2 linked regions of the Egicoccus sp. AB-alg2 genome follow. The main gene of each other region encodes a partner of the protein of the gene in region 2 in a complex. Links are inferred from orthologs where the notes say so. Each region holds a gene or a part of one and is shown on either strand. Other genes may lie near its edges.

The links.
Region 1: the proteins of tig (region 2) and rpsG are in contact, whole or in part, in a crystal structure (PDB 3GTY), measured with the Thermotoga maritima proteins. The link is inferred for Egicoccus sp. AB-alg2 from one-to-one orthologs. Residues at the interface, in WP_004081061.1 of Thermotoga maritima: Glu122, Val124, Val129, Leu130, Tyr133, Glu188, Gly259, Ile262, Tyr263, Glu266, Ser270, Glu273, Gln274, Glu277, Arg308, Gln311, Ile312, Ser315, Tyr316, Glu325, Arg329, Arg336, Leu363, Phe366, Trp367, Arg373, Leu377, Arg381, Leu384, Glu387; in WP_004081843.1 of Thermotoga maritima: Lys34, Lys52, Lys55, Glu59, Arg62, Gln63, Glu66, Asn67, Lys69, Val71, Arg95, Ala109, Lys110, Lys111, Gly112, Arg113, Pro114, Glu117, Glu121, Ile124, Ala125, Tyr127, Asn128, Asn129, Thr130, Gly131, Lys135, Asp139, Arg142, Met143.

Annotation. Positions count from the first base shown.
Region 1 is NZ_JBGUAX010000020.1:24,413-30,670, reverse strand. What follows is about bases 981-3,926. They hold rpsG (30S ribosomal protein S7), read right to left. Parts: upstream 2,718-3,926; coding sequence 2,244-2,717; downstream 981-2,243. Other genes in these bases: ACERM0_RS22590 (hypothetical protein), read left to right, coding at 3,722-3,926; rpsL (30S ribosomal protein S12), read right to left, coding at 2,719-3,090; fusA (elongation factor G), read right to left, coding at 981-2,035. Also shown: more of fusA, read right to left, coding at 1-980; more of ACERM0_RS22590, read left to right, coding at 3,927-3,931; ACERM0_RS22585 (hypothetical protein), read left to right, coding at 4,031-5,776; ACERM0_RS22580 (epimerase), read right to left, coding at 5,816-6,258.
Region 2 is NZ_JBGUAX010000005.1:405,321-412,969, forward strand. What follows is about bases 250-3,102. They hold tig (trigger factor), read right to left. Parts: upstream 2,461-3,102; coding sequence 1,039-2,460; downstream 250-1,038. Other genes in these bases: ACERM0_RS11720 (hypothetical protein), read left to right, coding at 250-944; ACERM0_RS11735 (HPF/RaiA family ribosome-associated protein), read right to left, coding at 2,841-3,102. Also shown: more of ACERM0_RS11720, read left to right, coding at 93-249; more of ACERM0_RS11735, read right to left, coding at 3,103-3,164; ACERM0_RS11745 (MFS transporter), read left to right, coding at 3,474-4,850; ACERM0_RS11750 (biotin transporter BioY), read left to right, coding at 4,860-5,432; ACERM0_RS11755 (PspC domain-containing protein), read right to left, coding at 5,443-5,634; ACERM0_RS11760 (DUF1992 domain-containing protein), read left to right, coding at 5,716-6,120; ACERM0_RS11765 (hypothetical protein), read right to left, coding at 6,183-6,725; ACERM0_RS11770 (DUF3253 domain-containing protein), read right to left, coding at 6,831-7,097; ACERM0_RS11775 (AAA family ATPase), read left to right, coding at 7,259-7,649. UniProt on the Bacillus subtilis protein: Involved in protein export. Acts as a chaperone by maintaining the newly synthesized protein in an open conformation. Functions as a peptidyl-prolyl cis-trans isomerase.

The sequences.
Region 1 (6,258 bases), on a different replicon or contig from region 2:
CGCGGCCCTGGGTCATCGAACGCACGTCGGTCGCGTAGCCGAACATCTCCGACAGCGGGACGCGTGCGTTGACGACGGTGGCGTGCCCACGCGGCTGGGAACCCTGGATCAGGCCGCGTCGGCCCGACAGGTCACCCATGACGTCGCCCATGAAGTCGTCGGGGGTGGTCACCTCGACGTCCATGACCGGCTCGAGCAGCTGGATGCCGGCCTTGCGGGCGGCTTCCTTGATCGCCATGGAACCGGCGATCTTGAAGGCCATCTCCGAGGAGTCGACGTCGTGGTAGCTGCCGTCGACGAGGGTCACCTTGACGTCGACCAGCGGGTAGCCGGCGAGGATGCCGGAGCCCATGGCCTCCTTGATGCCCGCGTCCACCGAGGGGACGTACTCCTTGGGGATGGAACCACCGACGGTCTTGTTCTCGAAGAAGTAGTGGTCGTCCTCGTCGAGGCCGAGCTGCTCCTTGAGCTCCGGGCTCAGGGGCTCGACGTCGATGACGACGTGGCCGTACTGGCCGCGACCACCGGTCTGGCGTGCGTACTTGAGGTCGACCTTCTCGACCTTCTTCTTCACGGCCTCGCGGTAGGCGACCTGCGGGCGACCGACGTTGGCCTCGACCTTGAACTCGCGCAGCAGTCGGTCGACGATGATCTCCAGGTGGAGCTCACCCATACCGCCGATCAGGGTCTGCCCGGTCTCCTCGTCGGTCTTGACGCGGAAGGTCGGGTCCTCCTCGGCGAGCTTCTGCAGCGCCGTGGAGAGCTTCTCCTGGTCGGTCTTGGTCTTGGGCTCGACCGCGATCTCGATGACCGGGTCGGGGAACTCCATCGACTCGAGCAGGACCTGCGACTCCTGCGTGGTGATCGTGTCACCGGTGGTGGTGTCCTTCAGACCCACCAGCGCGACGATGTCACCGGTCATGCAGGCGGCGTTCTCCTCGCGGTGGTTGGCGTGCATCTGCAGGATGCGGCCGACGCGCTGCTTGGAGCCCTTGGTGACGTTGACGACGTGCGAGCCGGCCTGGAGCGTGCCGGAGTACACCCGGGCGAAGGTCAGCGTGCCGACGTAGGGGTCGGTCATGACCTTGAAGGCCAGGGCCGCGAACGGCTGGTCGTCGCCCGGGATCCGGGTGATCTCCTCGCCGGTCTTCGGGTCGGTACCGCGGATGGCGGGCACGTCCAGCGGCGAGGGCAGGTAGTCCACGACGGCGTCGAGCAGGGTCTGCACGCCCTTGTTCTTGAACGCCGAGCCGCAGAACACCGGCACGATCTGGTTGGCGATGGTGGCCTTGCGCAGCCCGGCCTTGAGCTGCTCGACGGTCAGCTCGCCGTTGTCGAGGTAGGCCTCGAGGAGCTCCTCGTCGGTCTCCGCGACCTTCTCCATGAGCTCGGCACGGTAGGTCTCGGCCTCGTCCTTGAGCTCGGCCGGCACCTCGATGTGCTCGAAGGAGGCGCCGAGGTCGTCGCCCTTCCAGACGATGCCGCGCATCTCCACGAGGTCCACGACACCCTCGAGCTGGTCCTCGAGGCCGATCGGCAGCTGCGCGCGGACGGCGTCGGGGGTCAGTCGCTCACGGATCGAGTTGAACGAGAACTCGAAGGACGCACCGGTGCGGTCGAGCTTGTTCACGAAGCAGATGCGCGGAACACCGTACTTGTCGGCCTGCCGCCACACGGTCTCGGACTGCGGCTCGACGCCCGCGACACCGTCGAAGACGGTCACGGCACCGTCGAGCACACGCAGGGAGCGCTCCACCTCGACGGTGAAGTCCACGTGGCCGGGCGTGTCGATGATGTTGATCGTCGTGTCGCCCCACTTGCAGGTGGTGGCGGCCGACGTGATGGTGATGCCGCGCTCCTGCTCCTGCACCATCCAGTCCATGGTGGCGGCGCCGTCGTGCACCTCACCGATCTTGTAGGACTTGCCGGTGTAGAAGAGGATGCGCTCGGTCGTGGTGGTCTTGCCGGCATCGATGTGGGCCATGATGCCGATGTTGCGAAGCTGCTCCAGCTTCACGGTGCGCTTGACGGCCATCGTCGTCGCTTCCTGATCTCGTGGGGGTCGCTGCGTCTCGTGGGACGCCGTCCCCCGGGTGGCCCCGAGGGACGGCGGTTACGCGTGCGGTGTCTTCTTGCGCGTCTGGTCTGGTGTGCCGGGCGGGCCTGGTGACGGGCCTGCCGTCGGCCCGCGTCGCTTCACCAGCGGTGTCGTCCCCTGCTCGGGACGCGGTGAGCCGTCAGGCTCACCACCGGTAGTGGGCGAAGGCGCGGTTGGCCTCGGCCATCTTGTGGGTGTCCTCGCGCCGCTTCACGGCCGCGCCGATCCCGTTGGAGGCGTCGAGGAGTTCGCCCGCGAGGCGCTCGGACATCGAGTGCTCGCGGCGGATGCGGGCGTAGCCGACGACCCAGCGCAGGGCCAGCGTCGTGGAACGGGCGGGACGCACCTCGATCGGCACCTGGTAGGTGGCGCCACCGACGCGGCGGGACTTGACCTCGAGCTGGGGCTTGACGTTCTCGATCGCCCGCTTGAGCACGGAGATCGGGTCGCCGCCCTGGGTGCGGTTGCCGATGTTCGCGAGCGCGTCGTAGACGATGCGCTCGGCGACCGAGCGCTTGCCGTCGCGCATCACGCGGTTGATCAGCTGGGTGACCAGGACGGACCCGTACTTGGGGTCCGGCGTGAGCTTGCGACGCCCGGGGGAACCCTTGCGCGGCATGTCAGCCCTCCTTCTTCACGCCGTAGCGGGAACGCGACTGCTTGCGGTCGCGCACCGGCGCGGCATCGAGCGTGCCGCGGATGACCTTGTAACGGACACCCGGCAGGTCCTTCACACGACCGCCACGCACGAGCACCATCGAGTGCTCCTGCAGGTTGTGCCCTTCGCCCGGGATGTAGGCCGTGACCTCGATGCCCGAGGTCAGGCGCACACGGCAGACCTTGCGCAGCGCCGAGTTCGGCTTCTTCGGGGTGGTGGTGTAGACGCGCGTGCAGACGCCACGACGCTGCGGCGATCCCTTGAGCGCCAGCGTCTTGTTCTTCTTCGCCTTGGACGTGCGGCCCTTGCGCACCAGCTGCTGAATGGTGGGCATGCCTGGGGTTCTCCGTTCCGTGGCCGGGCGCGGTCGCTCGCGCGCGGCGCACCGGGTGGCGGGCGCGAACGCTCGCCGCGGTCGTCGTTCGGGGATGGATCGGTGGTGGCGTGACGCCCGTGCGGGTCGGCCGCACCGAGACGCCTGAGGCGTTCGCGGGCCAGGTTCGTGCGCCGTCGCCGTGGCGGACGGTCCGGCCCACGGGGCCGGGCGTTCCGCTCGTGGTGACTCGGTCCGGGGCAGCACGTTCTCGCGCGTTCCAGCGGAGGCGGCGCGAACAGCGCCCGGACGCACGCCGGGATGAGACCTCCCGGCGAGGCCACGACGGTACCGGCCGTGCGCGCGGGGTGTCAACCCACGCGCCGTCTGCCCCGGCTCACGGGGCGGCGCCCCGGTCGCAGCCGCTGCCGCGCCCGGACGCCGGCGGTGACGCTAGCGCGGGCCAGGCCCCGGGTGCCAGCATGCGGCGAAATGCCCGGAGTTCCCGGCTCCTGCACCAGAAACGGCCGCCCGGCCACCCGCCCTTCGCCGCAGAACCCGGCCGGAACGCCGGGGTCGACGGTAACGGGGTTCGTGTTCCATGTTCGGACGCCAACTTCAGCGACCTCATCCCCACAGGAGAGACCAACCGATGAAGCGCACCCTGATGCACAAGCTGACCATCGCTGCCAGCGCCTCTGCCTTGGCGTTCGGCGCCGTCGCGTGCCAGGTCGAGGACGGCGAGGGCCTGGACCCCGCCCAGGAGGACCCGCTCCTGGATGACGGCATGACCGACGACGGCATGGGCGACGACACCATGGGCGACGACACCATGGGCGACGACGCCGGCGCCGAGGGCTGACGGACTCCCGGGCGGCTGACGCCCGAAGCAGCCTCGCGGAGGGCCGCGCCACCGGCGCGGCCCTCCGCCGTGCCCGCCGCTTCGTAGCCTGCCGGTCGCATGTCCGCTCCCTTGCCGCTCGAGCCGCACCGCCGCGACCGTCGGTCGCGGTCACGCCGCCTGCTGTCGGCCACCTTGGTGCTGGGCTTCGCCCTGGCGCACCTCGCCTTCGTGGTGGCGACCCCGCTCGCCGGCGGGCCGCGCGAGCCCGTCGCCTCCTATGCCTCGGCCGAGCGGTGGACCCCGCCGCCGCCGGCCCGCGACGCGCGGTTCGCGACGTTCCCGTTCGTGGCGGCCGACGGCTCGGTCGGTCTGTGGGTCCTGCCGAGCGCGACGGTCCCCCTGGAGTTCGTCGTCGAACGCGAGGTCGTGGAGCGCTTCGGCGAGCAGGAGCTCCTCGAGGCCGTCGAGGTGTGGAACGACACGCCGGGGTCACGGTTCGGGGCAACGATCACCCGCGTCGTCGACGCCGGGATCGACGAGCGGCGGCGCGACAACGTCAACCGCATCTTCATGGACCGCCGCTCGTGCGGTGGCCGGTACCTGGCACGGGCGCACCTGTGGCCCGGGGAGGCGGTCGTGCGCGACGGCCTGGTCGCCCGTCACATCGGTGAGGTCGACCTCGGGCTGTGCGACCGGCTGCGCCCCGAGCAGCTCGCTCGCGTCGTCCGGCACGAACTCGGGCACATCGCCGGGCTGGATCACCTCTGTGACGAGGGCGAGGACTGCTGGCACCCGGAGTTCGATGACGACAACACCTGTCGCATCATGAGCCCTCGGGCCGCGGCCTGCCAGGAGGTCAGCGACGGGGATCTCGACGGCCTGGTGCACCTGCATCCTCGCCTGCCGCGGGCGAGCGGCAACGACGGACGCAGCACGGCGGCGTCGGTCGCGTTCGCGACGCACCCCACGCCACGGTCGGCGCTGACCACCGTGATCGCGCCCTACGACGCCGACCTCGAGCACCGCGTCGCGGCCGCGACCCTGGCCGGCCACCTGTCGGCGCCCTACCTCCTCGTCGACGACGACTGCACCGTGGGGCCCGACGGTCGCGCGCTCGATCGGGTGCTGGCCGTGGCCGGGACGGCGGTCGCCGTGGGAGCGGTCCCCTCGGCCTGCCTCGCCACGCTGCGTGGCGCGTGGGCCGTGGAAGTGGACGAGTTGCGCTCCGTCGAGGACGTCGAGGACCGCGTCGTCGAGGTGCTGCGCGAGCGGACGGAGCCGCCGCGCCGCCTCTTCGTCGCGCCGATCGACGCGCCGTCACGCGGCACGCCGGTCGCCGCCGTGGCCGCCACCGCCGCGGTCGCGTTGGACGCACCGCTGACCTTCGTGACCGAGTCCGACGACGCTGGCCCGGCGCTGCGTCTGCTGCGGGCGCATCCGGAGATCCGCGAGGTGATCGTGGTCGCGGACCGGGAGGCGGCCGGGATGGACCTCGTGCTCGACCTGGCCGTCGAGGGGGTCACCGTGCGCCGCGTCACGGCGAGCGACGCGGCGGAGGCCGCTGCCGAACTCGCCACCTTCCCCGGCGTGCCACTGCCCCGCCCCCTGCCGGCGATCATCGCCTCGACCGAGCACCCGGAGCACACGATCCCCGCGATCTCGCTGGCCGCCCACCTCGGCGGACTGCTGATCCCGATCGAGCCGGAGCTGCGGGCCAGCCACGTCGAATTGCTGCGCGACCAGGTTTCCGAGGGCGCCATCGTCGGCGGCCGGCAGGCGATCACGACCCAGCGTCAGGTGGCGCTGTCCCGGCTGATCGACGGTGAGATCGACGCCGAGGCGCTGCGTCTCGCCGACGACTGAACGCCGGTTCCTCCGAAGGATGGCCGTGGGCGGCCCAGGTCATGACGCCAGCGCCGTGGCGAGCGCGGCGTCGAGGTCGGGGGTGGTGAAGCGGTAGCGCTCGTCCAGCAGCCGGCCCGGATGCCCACGACGGCCGGTCAACGGCAGGGCGGCGTCGCTCCCGAGCAGCCACGTCCCGACATGCACGCCGAACGCCGGGATGGGCAGGCCCCAGCGGCGCCCGACCACCCGACGGACGCCGGCCATCAGCGCGGCGTTCCGGACGGGCTGCGGCGAGGTGACGTGGTAGGTCCCTGCCATTGCGGGCTCGTCCATGGCGCGCACCACGACGCTCAGCAGGTCGTCCAGCGCGATCCAGGACACCCACTGCCGGCCGCTGCCGATGCGGCCGCCGACGCCCAGCCTCGCCAGCCAGGCCAGGTGCGCGGTGGCCGGGTCACCCGGCCCGATCACGACGCCGCACCGCAAGAGGACGTCCCGCC
Region 2 (7,649 bases):
CCGATGTCCCGGCCGAACGGCCGGGGCGGTGGCGAAGGCCCGCCCGCGGACCCCTACCGTCGGGGGCCACCTTCCCATGCCCAGGAGCACCCGTGCGACTCCGAAACACCACCGCCGCGGCTGCCGTGGCGGTCCTGCTCGCCGCCTGCGGCGGCGCTGCCGACGAGACCGATCCCGGCGCCGCGCCCGAGACGACGGACGAGCCGACGACCGACGACCCGGCGGAGGCTCCCGGCGAGCCCGAGCTCCCGGACGCCGAGGAGTTCATCACCGACGGCGAGTTCCGCGGCCAGGGCGTCGTCCTGCCGGTACCCGACGGCTGGTCGGTCGACGAGTTCGGCCTGCTGCAGGGCATCGTCGTCGCGACCTCCGACGAGGACCAGAGCCAGCAGCTGGCCGCGCAGGCCGTCGACGCCTCCGGACTGGAGGAGGAGCAGCAGATCGACTTCGACGAGTTGCTCGAGCTGCAGCGCACCCAGTTCCAGGAGGTCGACCCGGAGATCGAGCCGACGATCGACGAAGAGGTCGAGGTCGGCGGCGCCGAGCGCGCCCAGCGGCTGCGCTTCGAGTCCGTCGAGGTCGAGGAGCAGCCCGCGTTCACGCTCGACCTCGTGCTCGCCGACGACGGCCAGGGCACCATCGCGCTGTTCAACTACGCCGCACCGAGCGAGGCCTTCGACGAGGAGGTCGCCGACCTGCTCGTGACCGGAGCCGGGATCGACCCCGACAGCGAGCCGCCGTCGCCCGAGCCCATGGCCCCCGAGGAGGGCCTCGGCGGCGAGGAGGGCGCGACCGGCGACGGCGCGACCGGCGACGGCGCGACCGGCGACGGCGCGACCGGCGACGGCGCGACCGGCGACGACGCGACGGGTGACGACACGGCCGGCGACGATGCCGCCGGTGACGACGCGACGGGTGACGACGCGGCCGACGACCAGGGCTGACCGCCCCCCTCGCGCGACGACGGGCGCCCGCCATCCTCGGCGGGCGCCCGTTCTCGTGCGCTCGGAACCGCCGGTGACGGGCGGTCCGGCGTGCTCAGTCCTCGGTGTCGGCGTCCTCGCGGGCCGCGACCGGCTCGTCCGTCGCGGCGTCCGTCGCCTCGGCGGGCTCCGTCGCCTCCGCGGCGTCCGGGTCGTCCAGCAGGCCGAGTTCGACGAGCACCTCGTCGGACGGGCCGCCGTCGACCTGGGCGGAGGCGACGATCGTGTCGATCGTCTTGCGGCGCATGATGTCGCCGACCAGCGCCGGCAGCGTGCCCTGCTGCTGGATGATCTGCGCGATCTGCTGCGGGGAGACGCCGTTGGCCTGCGCGTGGCGGACGATCTCCTCGTCGATGTCGCCGGGCTGCAGGTCGAGCTCGAGCCGGCTGGAGAGCGCGTCGAGGACCAGTTGCGCCTTGACCGTCTCCTCGGCCTGCTGCTGCGCGTTGGTCTCGAACTCCTCGCGCGAGGTGCCCTCCATCTGGAACAGCTGGTCCATCTCGATGCCGAAGCGCTCGGCCTGGTGCTCGAGCTGGTGGATGCGGCCCTGCTTGTCGGCCTCGACCATCGAGGGCGGCAGCGGGAGGTCGACCCGGGCGAGGTAGGCCTCGAGGATGCGACCACGCAGGTCGTGCTGGGCCTGCTCGACCTTGCGGCGCAGCAACGAGTTGCGTAGGTCGCGCTTCAGTTCGTCGAGGGTGTCGAAGCCCGACGCCGTCTGGGCGAAGTCGTCGTCGAGCTCCGGCAGGGTCTTCTCGCGCACGTCCTTCACGGTGACGAAGAAGCTGGCCTGCTCGCCGCCGTGCTCGGGGTACTCCTCGGGCAGCGCGTCCTCGTAGGAGAACTCCTCGCCGGCGCGCTTGCCGACGAGCTCCTCGTCGAGCTTGGGCGTCACGCCCTGCGAGCCGATCTCGTACAGCGCGTCCTCGACCCGCGCGGACTCGAGCTCGGTGCCCTCCACCTCGACCCGCAGGTCGAGGGTGACCATGTCACCGTCGGCGGCGGCGCGCTCGACCTCGTCGACCTCCGCGAAGCGCTCGCGCAGCTGCTCGAGCTGGGCGTCCACGTCGTCGTCGTCGACGTCCCACTCCGGGAAGGTGACGCTGATGCCCTCGTGCTCCGGCGGGTCGAAGCTCGGACGCACCTCGACGGTGGCCGTGAAGGTGCAGCCCTCGGCCTCGTCGAAGTTCTGGACGTCGACCTCCGGCTGGGCGACCGCGTCGATCTCCTCGGCGCGCAGTGCCTCGACGTAGTAGTCGGACAGCGCGTCCTCCATGGCGGTCTGGGCGATCACGCCCTGGCCGAAGCGCTGCTCGAGGAGCCGGCGCGGAGCCTTGCCGGGACGGAACCCGGGGAGGTTGACCTGCTTGGCCAGCTCGCGGGCGGCGCGGTCGAACGCCTGCTTCACACGCTTGGGCTCGACCTCGACGGTCAGCTTGACCTTGACGGGGTCGAGGGTCTCGACGGACGTCTTCACGTTGGGTGGCTTTCGTCTGCTTCTGGGCCGGCGTCACCGCGACGCTCGGGCACGAGCGGCGCCGGTCGCACGGTCCGGGGACGCGGCATGGACCCGACGGCGAGGTGGTGCGAGGACCGGCGGCACCTCAGGGAGGAGGCGTCGCGCCGTGGCAGGCGGGCACGCCGGCCGCGACCGGTCGGGACCGGGATCGTTCCATCTCCACCGCGGCCTGTCCATTCCGCGGGCCCGCCCGCGCGGACGGCTGGCGCGCGAGGGCGCCCCGGGGGGCGATAGGCTCCCGCCCGCCACGGGGTGTGGCGCAGCTTGGCTAGCGCGCCGGCTTTGGGTGCCGGAGGCCGTCGGTTCGAATCCGGCCACCCCGACCAGCGGGCCTCGCGTCAGCGACGACGCGAGGCCTCCTTCTTCGTCACGTGCTTGTCGATCTGGGTGAACAGGTCGTCACGCACCTCGGCGACGGCGTCGTCGAGCTTGCGCTGGCTGGAGGTCGCGACCAGCTTCGGCAGCCCGCTGACCCAGCACTCGAGCGCGACCCGCTGCTGGTCGCTGTCACGTCCCTTCACCGAGATCTCGAGCTCGACCTGCTCCGGGTTCCAGCGCTTCAGGCGGCGGTCGAGCTTCCCGGACAGGATCTCCGTCACCCGGTCGTACTCGTCGGGGCGGAACTCGGGGACGATGCGCAGCCGTTCGGCGATGGTGGTCATGTGGTGGCTACCTCGGTGCGGGGACGTGCGGGTGCTCGTTGCCGACGCTAGGCGGCGGCTACGGGGCGAGCAGGGCCACAGTGCCTCCCGCCGACCGGGGCGAAGGTCGCGAAGGTGCGCGCAAGTGTCGTTCGCTACCCTGCCGCCCGCATCCGCGGGTGTAGCTCAATGGCCAGAGCTCCAGTCTTCCAAACTGGCGATGAGGGTTCGATTCCCTTCACCCGCTCCACTCCCTCCCCGGCCCGTGGCCCGTCCGGCCAGCCAACGCCGGCACACCGTGGCCGGACCCGTGGCTGCTACACACCTCTCATGTCCTCCGGTACCCCCCACGGCCTCGAGCGCTCCACGGCGGCGAGCGAACGTGTCGCCAGCGACACCGTGCCCGAGCCTGCGCGTGGTCCGGCCCGGCTCCTGCTCGATCCGGTGTTCGGCCCGTTCTTCGCCGGCAAGCTCCTGTCGACCATGGGCATCTGGATCCACAACATCGCCGCGGCGATCGTGGTGTTCCAGCTGACCCGGTCGGCAACGCTGGTCGGCGCCGTCAGCATCGCCCAGTTCGCGCCCCAGTTCCTGCTCACGCCGCTCAGCGGCGCGCACGCCGACCGCGGCGACCGCCGCCGGCAACTGGTCGCCGGCCGGCTCGTCGCCGCGTCGGGCTCGGGTGGCCTGGCCGTGTACATCCTGGTCGTCGGGCTGGAGGGCACCGCCGGCGCCGCCGCCGTCATCGTCGCGGCCTTCGTCGTCGGCATCGGGTTCTCCATCGGCGGGCCGGCGATGCAGGCGCTGATCCCCTCGCTCGTCCGGCGGGCGGAGCTGCCCAGCGCCGTCGCGCTCAACTCGGTGCCCTTCACGATCGCCCGCGCGTCGGGCCCAGCCCTGGGCGCGGTGCTGGTGACCGCGGCGCACCCTGCGGCGGCGTTCGCGATCGCCGCCGCGAGCAACCTGCTCTTCGCCATCGTCATCGTCGCGGTGCGGATCCGCGAGGTCGCCCGCACACGGCCCCGCGACACCTCGGTCCGCGGAGGCCTGCGCCACGTGCGGGCCGACTCCGTGCTGTTGGCACTGCTGGCCGGTGCAGCGACCGTCGGCATCGGCACCGACCCCGTCATCACCCTGACGCCGTCGCTGGCGGACGAGCTGGGCGCCGGCGAGCGGCTGGTGGGCGCACTGGCGTCGTCGTTCGGCGTCGGCGCGGCCATCGGCTTCGTCGTACTCGGCCGCGCCCGGCGCGTGCTCGGGCTGCCGCGGCTGGGCACGACGGGCCTGCTGCTGCTCGCCGCCGGGTTCGCGGCCCTGGCCTGGAGCGGCACGGCCTGGGTGGCGCTGAGCTGCCTCGTGGTCGCCGGCGCGGGCAATGACCTTCTCGCTGACGGCGCTCACCACGCTCATCCAGCAGCGCGTCCCCGAGGAGCTGCGGGGACGGGTCATGGCGCTGTGGTCGGTGGCCTTCCTGGGCACCCGTCCGCTGGCGGCGGCCGTCAACGGCGCCGTCGCCGACGCGACCTCGGTGCGGGTGGCACTGCTCGTGGTCGTGCTGGTCGTGCTGGTCGGCGCCTGGTTCGCCCGGCCGGCACGTGTGCGCTGGGCGGGGTGAACGCCGCCCGAGGGACACCCCGTGATGACACCCGACTATCGGCGACCGCCGGCGGGCGCCTAGATTCCGCGCCGACCGGTCGTCCCCCGTGAGGTGTCCTCGTGTCCAGCGCCGCCTATCCGCACCATCGTGTCCTGACCGACGTGCTGCCCGGCGAGCGCGTCCGCGACGTCGTGCTGTCGGTCGGCTTCGCCGTCGCGATCGCCGTGTCGGCACAGCTCTTCTTCTACCTGCCCGGGAACCCGGTGCCGGTGACGGGCCAGACCTTCGCCGTCCTGGTGGGTGCGATCGTGCTGGGCCGCACGCGCGCCGCGGCCGGCGCCCTGCTCTACCTCGCGGTCGGTGCCGCCGGCGTCCCGTGGTTCACGGCCGCCGGCCCCCACACGCTGGGCTACATCGTCGGCTTCGTCGTCGCGGCCGCGGTCGTCGGCGCGATGGTCCGCCGGCTGGGCTCGCGCACGCCGCTGCAGGTGATCGGCGCCATGGCGGTCGGCAACCTGCTGATCTGGGCCTTCGGCGCCGCCGGGCTCGCGCTGGTGCTCGGTCTGTCCGCCACGGAGGCCGTCGCCACCGGCGTCGTCCCGTTCCTGTTCGGGGACGCGGTCAAGCTGCTCGCGGCGGCCGCGGCCGTCCCGGCGGCGTGGAAGCTGGTCGACCGGGTCGAGCGCCGCTGAGCCACGGGGCTCAACGTCGCTTGGGCATCACCAGCCACAGCACCAGGTAGGCGAGCTCGCTGGCACCCGTGATCGCGAAGATCACGAACAGCAGACGGACGAGCCCGGTGCTGAAGCCGTAGTGCTGCGCGATCCCCGAGCAGACCCCGGCGATCAGCCGCCCGTCGCCGCGTCCTGGTCGGTCGAGCCGCTTGCTGGCCATGGGCTGCTCCTCGTCGCGTTTCGCGGTCGCTCCGTCGCGTGCCACCCTGCCAGGGGATCGCCGACGGCGAATGGGGACACCGTGACCGAACGCAAGCCCTCCGGCATGAGTTGGGAGTCGTGGATCGAGCGGCAGATCCGCGAGGCGCAGGAACGCGGCGAGTTCGAGGGCCTGCCCGGTGCCGGCCGCCCGATCGCCGACCTGCACGCGCCACGCGACGAGAACTGGTGGATCAAGAAGAAGCTCGAGCGTGAGCGCATCGCCGCGCTACCGCCCGCGCTGGCCATCCGCCACGAACGCGACGAAGCCATGCAGCGCGTCACCGAGGCCCGCTCCGAGGCGCAGGTGCGCACCATCGTCGAGGCACTGAACGCGCGTATCCGCCGCGTGAACGCGACCGTGACCAGCGGACCGTCGACGTCGATCGGCGTGCTGGACGTCGATGCCGTGGTCGCCGCGTGGCGACGCGGCCGCGACGGCGGCTGAGCGGGGAACGGCACGGCGTCCGGCAGAGCGCGGCTGGTGGGGTGTGCCGTGACCGCTTCCGTTCAGCCGAACCACACCCAGACGCTCACGAGTCCGGCGCCCACCCCAGCGACGAGGGTGGTCAGCCACCAGCGCCGGCCGCGGGCCGACACCTGACGTTCGGCGAGGTAGCTGGCCACGCCCCCACCGATCCCGGCCGGGACGGTCGTCGCGACCGAGTCACGAAGGCCGGTTGCGGTGAGGTCGGGCAGTGAGCCGCCGAAGAAGAACAGCCACAGCGGGACGAGGCCTGCGAGCACGCCGACACCGATGACCGGTACGAGGGCGCCCTGCAGTTGCGGTGGCGCGAATCTCGACAACAGCCATCGCGCGCCGGAGGCGAAGAGCGTCAGCCCGCCGACCAGGAGGGTGATCGGGAACGCGAAGAGCAGGATCGAGCCGACGGGCCAGTCCGGGTCGGCGGCGAGAATCAGCACGATGGCCAGGATGCTGACGGTCAGCGTCGCGCCGAACCAGCGGAGGATCCATCGGCCCCAGGGATCGAGCGGGTTCGAGGTGTGGTCGCGATCGAACCGCGGGTGGAAGTCGCTCGGCGCGCCAGCCATCGGTCGTCGTCCCCCACATCGCGACGTCGCCATCGTTGCATGCGCCGTGCCCGTCAGGTGGTGAAGCGGGCGTGCCGGAATGGCTTCCCGGTGCGGCGGGGGACGTCAGGGGCCGGGAGCAGACACCCTGCGCCGGATGCGGATCGGCCCTCGCGCCTGCGCCGCGTCGACCACGACCCCACCCTGCGTGACGTCCACCTCACCGGCGGCGGCGAGCCGCGCAGCGGCCAGTCGGGCGGGCCCCATCAACTGGCGCCAGTCGTCCTCGCCCACCCGGCGAGCCGCCTCGGACGGGCAGATGCTCGCGCCGTCGGCCCGGGCAGCGAGCAGTGCACGGATGGCGCCCTCGAGCCGGTCCTCCACATCGGTCACGGTCGCTCCTTCGAGTCCACGCCCCCCCCGCCCGCGGGACCAGGACGGGGACGTCAGGGGTTCGGTCGCGGCCGAAGACGCAGATGCCGCGCCCCGGGACCCACAAAGGTATGCTCCGATCATACCTTTTCGGTACTTTCGCGTGATACCCGGAGCGTGGCGTGGAGCTCTCCCCGTTCGACTACACCGGCCCGCTGCCGCCCGAGCTCGTGCGCGGCCGCGACGACCTGCTCGTCGACCTCACCGAACGGGCCACGGCCCGCTCGCCCACCGCGCTGCTCGGACCCCGCCGCTACGGCAAGACCAGCGTGCTGCAACGCCTCGCGGCCGACCTCACGGAATCCGCGGTCGTCACCATCGACCTGATGCCCGCGCAGACCCCCAACGACGTCGCCCGCGCCCTTTCCGCTGCGCTGCTCGACACCGACGCCGACGTCGCCCGCAACGCCACCGAGGTGTCCGCCACCCTCGGCTTCAACCTCGTCGGGCTGCGCGGCCAGGTCACCTCGACCCGCCCTGCCGACCGACCCGACCCCGCAGCCGCCTACGCCA